Regions from separate parts of the Nocardia sp. NPDC050713 genome, predicted to be linked through region 1. Evidence: riboswitches for the same ligand, from Rfam matches in the RefSeq annotation. Region 1 holds a riboswitch; the other holds the start of a gene.
The links. Region 1 has a riboswitch for S-adenosylmethionine ahead of AB0H49_RS14375 (bifunctional o-acetylhomoserine/o-acetylserine sulfhydrylase). Riboswitches for the same ligand answer to the same signal wherever they lie in the genome.
Positions count from the first base shown of each region.

Region 2: linked by a shared signal. The riboswitch ahead of AB0H49_RS32160 (aminotransferase class V-fold PLP-dependent enzyme) and the one ahead of AB0H49_RS14375 (bifunctional o-acetylhomoserine/o-acetylserine sulfhydrylase) in region 1 are both predicted to bind S-adenosylmethionine.

Region 1 is NZ_JBFAHS010000006.1:137,298-143,115, reverse strand. Features, by position in the region: gene AB0H49_RS14380 (homoserine O-acetyltransferase) at 1-860, opposite strand, end outside; gene AB0H49_RS14375 (bifunctional o-acetylhomoserine/o-acetylserine sulfhydrylase) at 857-2,185, opposite strand; SAM riboswitch class IV at 2,271-2,381, opposite strand; gene AB0H49_RS14370 (TetR family transcriptional regulator) at 2,434-3,219, opposite strand; gene AB0H49_RS14365 (MFS transporter) at 3,358-4,851, shown strand; gene AB0H49_RS14360 (NADP-dependent isocitrate dehydrogenase) at 5,203-5,818, shown strand, end outside.
Region 2 is NZ_JBFAHS010000024.1:44,944-50,761, forward strand. Features, by position in the region: gene AB0H49_RS32150 (Pls/PosA family non-ribosomal peptide synthetase) at 1-3,512, opposite strand, end outside; gene AB0H49_RS32155 (LysE family translocator) at 3,735-4,364, opposite strand; SAM riboswitch class IV at 4,465-4,578, shown strand; gene AB0H49_RS32160 (aminotransferase class V-fold PLP-dependent enzyme) at 4,625-5,818, shown strand, end outside.

The DNA.
Region 1 (5,818 bases):
GTGGCGGGATCGAAACGCTTGCACAGCTTTTCGGCCTGGTGGTCCAGGTAGCTCTGCACCGCGTAGCGCCCGCCTCGCCGCGGATCCTCCGAGCCCTGCGCGTGGTTCTCGAAGCGGTGGTCGAGTTCGCCCTCGGTGCGGTAGGTGAGGTGGGCGATGCGGCGCGCGATGCCCATGCCGGTCATCGGCGCGCGATCGGTGTCGTGGTAGTCGCCGCCCTGCCAGTCCGGATCGGCCTTGATGGCGGCGATCTGGGTGGTCTGGGTGCCGATCTGGTCGGCGGTGGCGCGCGCGCCGACGGCCAGAACCAGCGCCGCGGCCACCCTTTCGGGCGCGCCGATCATCCACTCCAGCACCCGCATGCCGCCCATCGATCCGCCGACGACCGCGGCGAGCCGCTCGATGCCGAGCAGATCCAGCAGGGCGGCCTCGGCGCTCACCTGATCGCGGATCGAGATCTCCGGGAAACGCGAGCCCCACGGCTTGCCGTCCGGCGCGAGCGACGACGGCCCGGTGCTGCCCTTACAGCCGCCGAGCACGTTGGTCGCGATCACACACCATTCGTCGGTGTCCACCGGCGCGCCGGGCCCGACCATGCCCTCCCACCAGCCGGGCTGCGCGTGGACGTCGTCCGGCGTGCCGACGACGTGCGAGTCACCGGTCAGAGCGTGCTCGACGAGCACCACATTGTCCAGGGTGGGGGAGAGTTCGCCCCACCGCTGCACGGCGAGATGGACATTCGGAATCACCGCGCCGCTTTCCAGCCGCACGTCCCCGATGGCGATGACGCCGGGCCTGCCGTCCGGCGGCGGCAGCAGGCCGACGCCGGACTCGATGCTCTGCTCGGTGCTCACGGTCACGTCGTCGCCGCCGTGAATCCGGCGCGCAGATCGGCCAGAATGTCGTCGATTCCCTCGATGCCCACGGCGAGGCGGACCAGTCCCGGGGTGACGCCGGAGGCGAGCTGTTGCTCGGGTGTCAGCTGGGAGTGCGTCGTCGATGCCGGATGGATCACCAGAGAACGCACATCCCCGATGTTGGCCACGTGGCTGTGCAGGACCAACGCGTCCACGAACTTCTTGCCCGCGTCGACACCGCCGCGCAGCTCGAACGAGACGATCGCGCCGGTCCCCTTCGGCGCGAGCCGCTTGGCCCGCTCGTGCCAAGGCGAGCTCGACAGTCCGGCGTAGTGGACCGATTCGACTGCCGGATGCTCGGCCAGGAATTCGGCGACCGCCTGCGCGTTGGCGACGTGGCGCTCGACGCGCAGGCTCAGCGTCTCGATGCCCTGCGCGATGAGGAACGCGTTGAACGGCGAGACTGCCGCGCCGAGATCGCGGAGCAGCTGCACGCGGGCCTTCAGCGCGTAGGCGGGCGCGCCGAGATCGGCGAAGACCGCGCCGTGATAGCTGGGGTCCGGGGTGGTGAAGCCGGGGAAACGCGGCTCGCCCCTGTCATCGCGGACGGTCCAGTCGAACTTTCCGCCGTCGACGATCGCGCCCGCGATGGCCGTGCCGTGCCCGCCCAGGTACTTGGTGGCCGAGTGCACCACGATGTCGGCGCCGTGCGCCAGCGGCTGGATCAGGTAAGGGGTCGCGACGGTGTTGTCCACGATCAGCGGGATCCCGGCGGCGTGCGCGACCTCGGCGATGCCGGGGATGTCGAACACGGCACTGCTGGGATTGGCGATGGTCTCGCCGAAGAACGCCTTGGTATTGGGCCGGATCGCGGCGCGCCACTGTTCGAGATCGTCCGCGTCCTCGACGAACGAGACCTCGATGCCGAGCTTGGGCAGCGAGTAATGGAAGAGGTTGTAGGTGCCGCCGTACAGGTGCGGGCTGGACACGATGTGGTCGCCTGCGGAAGCCAGGTTCAGGATCGCGTACGTCTCCGCGGCCTGCCCGGAGGCGAGCAGCAGTGCGGCGACGCCGCCTTCCAGGGCGGCGATGCGCTGCTCGACCACGTCCTGGGTCGGGTTCATGATGCGGGTGTAGATATTGCCCGGCTCGGCGAGACCGAACAGCGCCGCCGCGTGGTCGGTGTCGCGGAAGGCGTAGGAGGTGGTCTGGTAGATCGGCAGGGCGCGGGCGCCGGTGCTCGGATCGGGGGCTTGGCCCGCATGCACCTGCTTGGTCTCGAAGGACCAACGGGCAGGATCGAACTCGGCCGCGACGGGGTCGGTCATATCATGCTCCACAAGAGTTGTTCGCCGGACTAACGAGATCGGTGATGCGGTCTATCCAGGACAACACATTTCCGGGAACCTCCTGACAGCGCGCTTGCCCTCGACCTTCGAGGGCCCGGTCATCACCCGGAGCACCCCACCGCTGCTGGAGGGTTGCCGTCCAGCGAGCCGGGGCTTGGCGCTGGCACTCATGACCTGACGGACATGGTAGCTGGCGGGCGGCCAATGGCCGAAATTCGTAGCCGATCTCACTCCGCCGATTCCGTCGGCGGTTCCGTGCAGACCCGCATGAACTCCGCGTACGCGTCGAGCAGCGTCGCCCGCGCCGCGCGCACCGCGATCTGCGGATCGCAGTCCATGATCAGCTCGCTGTGCACGTCCATCGCGAGGTGACACAGCATCTGCCAGGTAGAGACGATCAACCGCACGCTGAGCGCGCCTTGGGTGGTGCCGAGACGGTCGGCGAGCACCGCGGTGATGGCAGCGGACTTGCTGTCGGCGAACTCCAGCGCGCGGCTGTTGACCGAGGGGCTGTCGCGCGCGATCCGCTGCATCTGCTGGAACCTGCAGAACGACACCGCCGAGTTCTCCGTCGCCGCGTCATCGATCACCTGGAGGTAGGCGTTGCACAGCGCGCGCAGCTCGTTGCCGCCGCGCGGCTCTTCTCGCAACTTGTCGGCAACCATTTGGCCGAAGTCGAGGACCGGCGCGAGGACGATGTCCTCCTTCGTCTCGAAATACCGGTTGACGGTGCGCGGCGAGACGTCGGCCGCGTTCGCGATCTGCTCGACCGTCGTCGCGTCGAAGCCCTGCTTGTCGCACAGCTCGAGCGCGATGTTCATGATGCGCTGCCTCGTCTGCTGCTTCTTGCGCTCGCGCAGGCCGAGAGGTGCTGTGTTATCTCGCGTCGTGGACACCACGCCTTCCCGTTCCGTGGACGCGAGGCCGCCCGACGTCGCCCGCGCTGTGCTGTTCCCGGTCGCGGCGGCGTCCTCGGCCGCGTTCGTGCCCACCGGCGTCGATGAGTCGAGCATCTCCCCACTGTAACCCAGACACTCGCTCAACTGTCGCAACATGGCAAATGTCTGATTGCGACATTTTTCTATTGACGCCAAATGTCGGACAGTGACAGGATTGCTCGCACGCGCACTTCCGGACGACGAGGAGACAAGGTGAGCGAGATATCGACAGCGGTGCACGCGCCGGGTGACCGGCGCGACTCGGCCCGCTGGCTGGCGCTCGGCGTGATCGGGCTGGCCCAGCTGATGGTGGTCCTCGACGCGACCATCGTGACTATCGCGCTGCCGTTCGCGCAGCGTGACCTCGGCATCAGCGAGGGCGACAAGCAGTGGGCCCTCACCGCCTACACGCTGATCTTCGGCGGCCTGCTGCTGCTCGGCGGCCGCCTTGCCGACTACCTCGGCCGCCGCCGGATCTTCCTGGTCGGCCTCGTCGGCTTCGCGGCCGCCTCGGCGCTCGCGGGTCTGGCGCAGAACGGCGCCCAGCTCTTCGCGGGTCGCGGCTTGCAAGGCGCCTTCGCCGCGCTGCTCGCACCCGCCGCGCTCGCGCTGGTCTCGGTGACGTTCACCGAGGCGAAAGAACGGGCCCGCGCCTTCGCCGTCTTCGCGGGAATCTCCGCGGGCGGCGCCGCGATCGGCCTGATCGCGGGTGGCGCGCTCACCGAATACGCGTCCTGGCGGTGGACCCTGCTGGTCAACACCCCTATCGCGATCCTCGCGTTCGTCGGCGCGCTCGCGTTCGTCATCAAGGACGTGCCCGCGCCGCGGACCGGCGGCTACGACGTGCCCGGTGCCGTCACCGTGACAGCAGGCCTGATCGCCATCGTGTACGGCTTCAGCCGCGCGGCCGATCACGGCTGGACCTCGGGCGGCACCCTCGCGCTGCTGGTCGCTGGGCTCGCACTGCTCGTCGCGTTCGTCGCCATCGAGCGCCGTTCGTCGAATCCGCTGTTGCCCCTGCGTATTCCGGGGGAGAGCAACCGCGGCGGCGCACTGCTCGCGGCGCTGCTGATCCCCATCGCGATGTTCGCGATGTTCCTGTTCCTGAGCTTCTACTTCCAGGTCACGCTCGGTTACTCGCCGCTGAAGGCGGGCGTCGCGTTCCTGCCGTTCCCCGTGGGCATCGCGGTGTCGGCGGGCATCACCAGCGCGCTGCTGCCCAAGCTCGGACCGCGTCCGCTGATGGTCGTAGGCGCCGCGCTCGGCGTGGTCGGGTTGCTCTGGCTGGCGCAGCTGAGCTACGGCGACAGCTACGCCGCTGGTGTGCTGCCCGCCCAGCTGCTGATCGCGCTCGGCATGGGACCGCTGTTCGTCGGTATGCAGGCGGTGGCGCTGCACCGGGTGGACGAGGCCGACGCCGGTGTCGCCAGCGCGTTGCTCAACGCCGCCCAGCAGGTCGGCGGCGCGGTCGGCACCGCGCTGCTCACCACGATCTCGGTGCAGGCGGCGAAGGACTACCTCGCCGACAACCCGACCGTCGACGATTTGGCCGCTCGCGCCGCCATCTACAGCTACGACGTCGCGTTCTACGTGGGCGCGGGCTTCTTCCTCGCCGCGATTCCGGTGATCGCGCTGATGATCAAGGCCAAGCCCGCCGACTTCGCCGAGGACGCGGAGGAGAGTGTTCGCGTCCCGCTCGCGGTCTGAGCGACACCGGATACGGCCCGCGCATCGACGGTGCGCGGGCCGTCTCGCGCGCCTGGCCGCACTTCGGTTCCGGCGCAGGTCGGCGCGCTCGACTTGCTCCGGATGACATGATGGAGAAAGTGGTTGGGATCACTCGTGGGGCTACTCGTGGGTAACCGTCTAGGAGTCCGCACAGTGGCCCCTCCCCGCGCGGTGAGATCGTCGGCAGCAGTACGCTTGTCTTGCTTGCACCACACGTCCCGCAAACAACGCGGTACATATACGTTGTCTGTTGAACAGCTGGGGTCCGCTCACAAGCGTGTTCGCCTGGCCGTGCAATAAGGGCACCATCCTAGGAGGACACGAAGATCCATGTCCAAGATCAAGGTTGAAGGCACCGTCGTCGAACTCGACGGTGATGAGATGACCCGGATCATCTGGCAGTTCATCAAGGACAAGCTGATCCACCCGTACCTCGACGTGAACCTCGAGTACTACGACCTCGGCATCGAGTACCGGGACAAGACGGACGACCAGGTCACCATCGACGCGGCCAACGCCATCAAGCAGCACGGCGTCGGCGTGAAGTGTGCCACGATCACGCCGGACGAGGCCCGCGTCGAGGAGTTCGGCCTCAAGAAGATGTGGCGCTCGCCCAACGGCACCATCCGCAACATCCTCGGCGGCACCATCTTCCGCGCGCCGATCATCATCTCCAACGTCCCGCGACTGGTTCCCGGCTGGACCAAGCCGATCATCATCGGCCGTCACGCCTTCGGCGACCAGTACCGCGCCACCGACTTCAAGGTCTTCCAGTCGGGCACCGTCACCCTGACCTTCACCCCCGAGGACGGCAGCGAGCCGATCGTGCACGAGGTCGTGAAGATGCCGGACGAGGGCGGCGTCATCATGGGCATGTACAACTTCAAGAAGTCCATCGAGGACTTCGCGCGCGCGTCGTTCAACTACGGCCTGCAGCAGAACTACC
Region 2 (5,818 bases), on a different contig from region 1:
TTGCGCCAGACGAACGAGCTCCACAACGGATGCTCCTCGGCCCGGATCCGGCCGACCAGCAACCACTTCGCGGCCACTGCGCTGCCGCACGCGATCGCGCCCGCGACCAACAGCACGACGCCGCTGAGCAGGGCGGTCGGCAGGTGACCGATCCGCTGGGCCAGCCAGGCCAGTGCGAAGAGCACGCCGAGGCCGATGGCGAAGGTGACCAGCACCGGAATCAGCCTGCACGTCTCCACGATCGCCCGCGCGACGCGCAGCCGCCGCGGCGGATCGAAAGTGCGGCTGGCGTCGGCGGTTTCGGAGGCGCGGCGCAGGCGCACGGGCGGGCTGCCGAGCCACGAGGACCCCGCCTTGGCCTTGGACGGCGCGGCAGAGAGCACGGCGACCAGCCCGTTCTTCGGTACCCGGCGGCCGGGCGCGGTCATCCCCGAGTTGCCGAGGAACGCTCGCTTGCCGACCTTGGCCTCGCCGATGCGCAGCCAGCCGCCGCCGAGTTCGTAACCGGCGACCATGGTGTCGTCGGCCAGGAAGGCGCCGTCGGCGACGGTGGTGAACTTCGGCAGCAGCAGCACGGTCGACGCCTCGACGTGCTTGCCGACCTTCGCGCCGAGCAGGCGTAGCCACAACGGCGTCAACAGGCTGGCGTAGAGCGGGAACAGGAAGGTGCGCGCCGAGTCGAGCAGGCGTTCGGTGGCCCAGGCCTGCCAGCCGACGCGGCTGCGCACCGGATGGTGGCCCTCGGTCAGCCCGATGGCGAACAGACGCACCAGGACGACGGTCGCCGCGGCGTACACGCCGAGCACGAGCAGCACCGCCACCGGCAGCACGGCGAAGGCGCGGCCGAGCGCGGCGGTGAGCGTCGTGGTGTCCCGGACCCACCAGGCCAGGAACGCGCCGCCCGCGCCGAGGCCGAGGATCGGGAGGGCGGCGAGCGCCATCGAGGTGATGCCGAAGATCGGGACCCAGTGCCGGGCGCGCGGCGGCGTGTGCGCGGGCCACCGGTGCCGGGCGCGGCCGACCTTCACGGCGGGCGAGCCCGCCCATTCCTGTTCGGCCTTGACCTTCCCCGAAACGGCGGAACCTGGCGCGATCTCGGCGTTCTTCCCGATCCTCGTGCCAGGCAACAGGATCGAGCGCGCGCCGACCACCGCGCCGGGGCCGATGCTGATCGGGCCGATGTGCACGAGGTCGCCGTCGATCCAGTAGCCGGACAGATCGACCTCGGGTTCCACGCTGCACCCGTCGCCCAGTTCGAGCATCCCGGTCACCGGCGGCAGTGTGTGCAGGTCGACACCCTTGCCGATGCGCGCGCCGAGCGCCCGCGCGAAGGGCACCATCCAGGGTGCGCCGGAGAGGTTCTCGGCGCCGCTCGCCTCGGACAATCGCACCGCGGCCCACAGGCGCAGGTGCACCGAGCCGCCGCGCGGATAGCTGCCGGGCGCGATGCCGCGCAACAGCACGCGCGAACCGGCCACGCACAGCGCCATCCGGCCGGGCGGGGAGATGAAGAGCAGGAACGCGATCAGCGCCCACCACCAGGACAGTCGAGGCAGCCAGGGCAGCGATCCCGACCACGCCGCGATATTGCCGACGATGGCCAGCCAGGTGAGCCACTGCAATCCGGTCAGGGTGGTCAGCGGCACCGTGGCGAGTACCTGCACCCACTGCGCGGTGCGGGGGGTGGGACGCACGGTGCGTTCCGCGACCGCGGCGGCGGGGGCGCTGGCGTCGAGCAGGTCGGCGAGCGCGCCGAGGCGCGGATGGTCGTAGAGATCGGCGACGGCGACCCGCGGATAGCGTTCGCGCAGCGCGGTGACCAGCTGGGCGGCGGCGAGCGAGCCGCCGCCGAGGTCGAAGAAGTCGGCGTCGGGGCCGGTCGCCTCGGCGCCGAGGATGGCGTCCCAGAGTCCGGCGACCCAGCGCGCGGTGGGGGACATGTCGGCGTCGGCGGGCTTGGCCTTGGGCAGGGGCCAGGGCAGCGCGTCGCGATCGACCTTGCCCGAGGTGCGGGTGGGTAGCTCGTCGACCACCGCGAGGCGCGGCACCAGCGGCGCGGGCAGTTGGTCGGCGAGCAGTTCGCGCGCCGCGCGCGCGTCGAAGTCGCCATCGGGGCCGGTGAGGTAGCCGACCAGGGTCTTGTTGCCCGCCTTGGTCGTTCGGATCGCGGCGGCCGCTCCCGTGACACCGGGCAGATGCTGGAGCGCGTTGTCGATCTCGCCGAGCTCGATGCGACGGCCGCCGAGTTTGATCTGATCGTCGGCGCGGCCGAGGAAGACGAGCCCGGCGCTCTCGTTGCGGACCAGATCGCCGCTGCGATAGGCGCGTTCCCAGCCGAGCCCGGGCAGTGGAGCGTACTTCTCGGCGTCCTTGGCCGGATCGAGGTAGCGGCCGAGTCCGACGCCGCCGATGACGAGTTCGCCCGATTCGCCCTCGCCGACCGGGTTGCCCTGCGCGTCGACCACGGCCAGATCCCAGCCGTCCAAAGGCAATCCGATGCGAATCGGCGGCTCCCCGGTGAGCAGGGCCGCGCACGCCACAACGGTGGCCTCGGTGGGGCCGTAGGTGTTCCACAGCTCGCGTCCCGAATCCTCGTCCCCAGCAAGGCGTTCGGCGAGTTCGGGCGGCACGGCCTCGCCGCCGAAGATCAGCAGCCGGACCGGTTCCAGCGCCTCGGCGGGCCAGGTCGCGGCCAGCGTCGGCACCGTCGAGACGATGCTGATCTCGCGGCGGACCAGCCAGGGGCCGAGGTCCGCGCCGGTGCGCACCAGCGCGCGCGGCGCGGGCACCAGGCAGGCGCCGTGCCGCCAGGCCAACCACATCTCCTCGCAGGAGGCGTCGAAGGCGACCGAGAGACCGGCGAGGACACGGTCACCGGGGCCGATGGGCGCCTCCCGCAGGAACAGTCGCGCCTCGGCGTCGACGAAGGCGGCGGCGTTGCGGTGGGTGACCGCGACGCCCTTCGGGGTGCCGGTGGAGCCGGAGGTGAAGATGATCCAGGCGTCGTCGTCGGGTGCGGGGAACGTGTGGTCCGTGTCCTCACCGGCCGTGAGAGAGGTTGGGGCGGTGGATGTTTCGACGGCACGGACACCCTCGGCGGTGACGACGGCGCTCACCCGCGCCTCACCGAAGACCAGCCGGGCCCGCTCGTCGGGATCGTCGGCGTCGACCGGGACGTACGCGGCGCCCGCCCACAGCACGGCGAGGATCGTGACGTACAGATCGCCGCTGCCGGAGGGCATTCGGACGCCGACCCGGTCGCCAGCGCGGACTCCGGCCTCGACCAGCTCGGCCGCTCGTGCCTCGACCGCGATGAGCAGCTCGCGGTATGTGATCAGAATCTCGCCGTCATCGATGGCGTGCGCGTCCGGATGGGCACGCGCGGTGGCGGTCAGGATGTCGACGAGGGTGCGCGGCGGAGGCGCCGCAGCGCCGCGTAGCAGGGGGTCGGACAACGACTGCCCGGTCGTCGGGCTAGTGCCCACCGCGGTGTCGACCTGCGGCTGGAGCATCACGTCCGGCCCACCTCTCATAGACCTGCCTTGCGTTTCCCGATGGTTGTTTCACATGAGGGTTACCGATTGGCAAACGCCACGGTGACCAACTGACCACGGTACCCGCGGTACCAGCGATATCTCCGGGGCTGCGGTGTGACGTCGATCGGCGAGCCGAGGCGGGTGGATGGGGCCGTCAGGCGCACTTCCGCATTCGCTCCGTTTGGGCGGCGGCGCCTATCAGGTCGCCGAGGCCGCGGTACCTAGACCCAGCGCGGTGAGAATCCCGGCGCTCGCTTGCTCGAGCCGATCGCGGACCCTCGGGCTGCGCAGGAACGCCACCGCGCGGGCGGCGAGCAGGGCGAGCAGGATCATCTCGACGGCGGCGACGGTGCATTCGATCGCGCCGAGCGCGAGGGTGTTCAGGAAGGTGACCTCGGTCAGGAACTGGGGAAGCACGGCGAGGTAGAACAGGCCGACCTTCGGGTTGAACAGACACGAGACGACGCCCGCCGTGAACGCCGAGCGAACCGAGGGCGCTTTCCCGCTGCCGGAATGGAACTCGGCATCGGCCTGCGCCCGCCGCTTGCGCAACTCGATGAGCGTACGAATTCCGAGGTACACCAAATAGATTCCGCCGACGATCTTCAGCGCGCGATACGCGGTCGCGGATTGCTCCAGCAGCGCGGCGACGCCAGCGGCCACCACCACCGCCCACACCAGGCCGCCGAGCGCCGAGCCCACCGCCGCGGCGATGCCGGGACGGGCGTCCACGATCGAAAAGCGCAGCACCAGAAACGAATCCGGCCCCGGCGTCAGGGAGAGCAGGACGCACAGTCCGACGAAGCTGAGCAGCAGCGAGGGCGTCACCCAACGAGTGCAGCGCAGTTCCCGCGGCGGCGCAACCGACTTTCGGCCGCGCGAATCCAGAGGTTGACAGAGCCGCGTGCGGTCTGCCAATCTCGGGACAGGTCACGAGTGCCAGCGCTAAGCCCCGGCTAGCTGGTCGGCAACCCTCCTCCGCGGTGGGGTGCTCCGGGTGACGACCGGGCCGCCGTCCGACCGGGCGCGGCAAGCGCGGACTCGACGAATCCCTCGATCGCGAGTCCCAGAGCCGACGGGATTACGTGATGACCGCTGTTGTGGACCAGACCTGTGCCGCCTTCGCCCGCGTTTCGGGTGACGATCTGCCGGTGCCGCTCGTGCAGGGTGGAACCCGCACCTACGCCAACTTCGACTACGCCGCGAGCGCGCCGGCGCTGGCCCAGGTCACCGACCGGATCCAGCGGCTGCTGCCGTACTACGCCAGCGTGCACCGCGGCGCGGGCTACGCCTCGCGCATCTCCACCGAGTGCTACGAGGCCGCGCGCGGTTCGGTCGCCCGTTTCCTCGACGCCGCCGACGACCAGGTGGTGGTGTTCACCCGCAACACCACCGATTCGCTGAACCTGCTGGCGTCCTGTGTGCCGGGCGACACCGTGGTGCTCGACATCGAGCATCACGCCAATTTCCTGCCGTGGACGCGGCACGGACGCCGCGTGGTGCGCGCTGCCGACACCGTCGCCGAGACCATCCGGTTGCTGGTGGCGGAGCTGTGCAGCAAGCCCGCCGCACTGCTCGCGGTGACGGGGGCGTCGAATGTCACCGGGGAGGTGCTGCCGTTGGAGCGGCTCGCCGACATCGCGCACCAGTGTGGCGCGCGCATCCTGGTCGACGCGGCCCAGCTCGCGCCGCACCGGCGAATCAGTCTGCGGGAGGCGGGGATCGACTACCTCGCCTTCTCGGGTCACAAGCTGTACGCGCCGTTCGGTGCGGGTGTGCTTGTCGGCCGCCGCGACTGGCTGGATCGGGCCGAGCCCTATCTCGCGGGCGGCGGTGCGGTGCGCGCGGTGAGCACCGAGCGCGCCGAATGGGCGCCCGCGCCGCAGCGGCACGAGGCGGGGTCGCCGAACGTGCTGGGCGCGGCCGCGATCGCCGCCGCCTGTGACGCGCTCGCCGCCATCGATCCCGTGGGGTTGGCCGCGCACGAACGCCTGCTTGCCGACCGCCTGCGCGAGGGACTGTGTGCCATCCCGGGCGTCGAGACGCTGCGCATCTGGTCCGACAGTCCCGATTCCGTCGGCATCGTGGCGTTCACCGTCGCGGGCTTCGCGCCCGGCCACGTCGCCGCCTACCTCTCCGCCGAACACGCCATCGGTGTGCGCGACGGCCGCTTTTGCGCCCACCCGCTGCTCGCCCGCCTCGGCCTCGACGGCGCACTGCGCGCCAGCATCGGCCTCGGCACCACCCCCGCCGACATCGACCGCCTCGTCGACGCCGTCGCC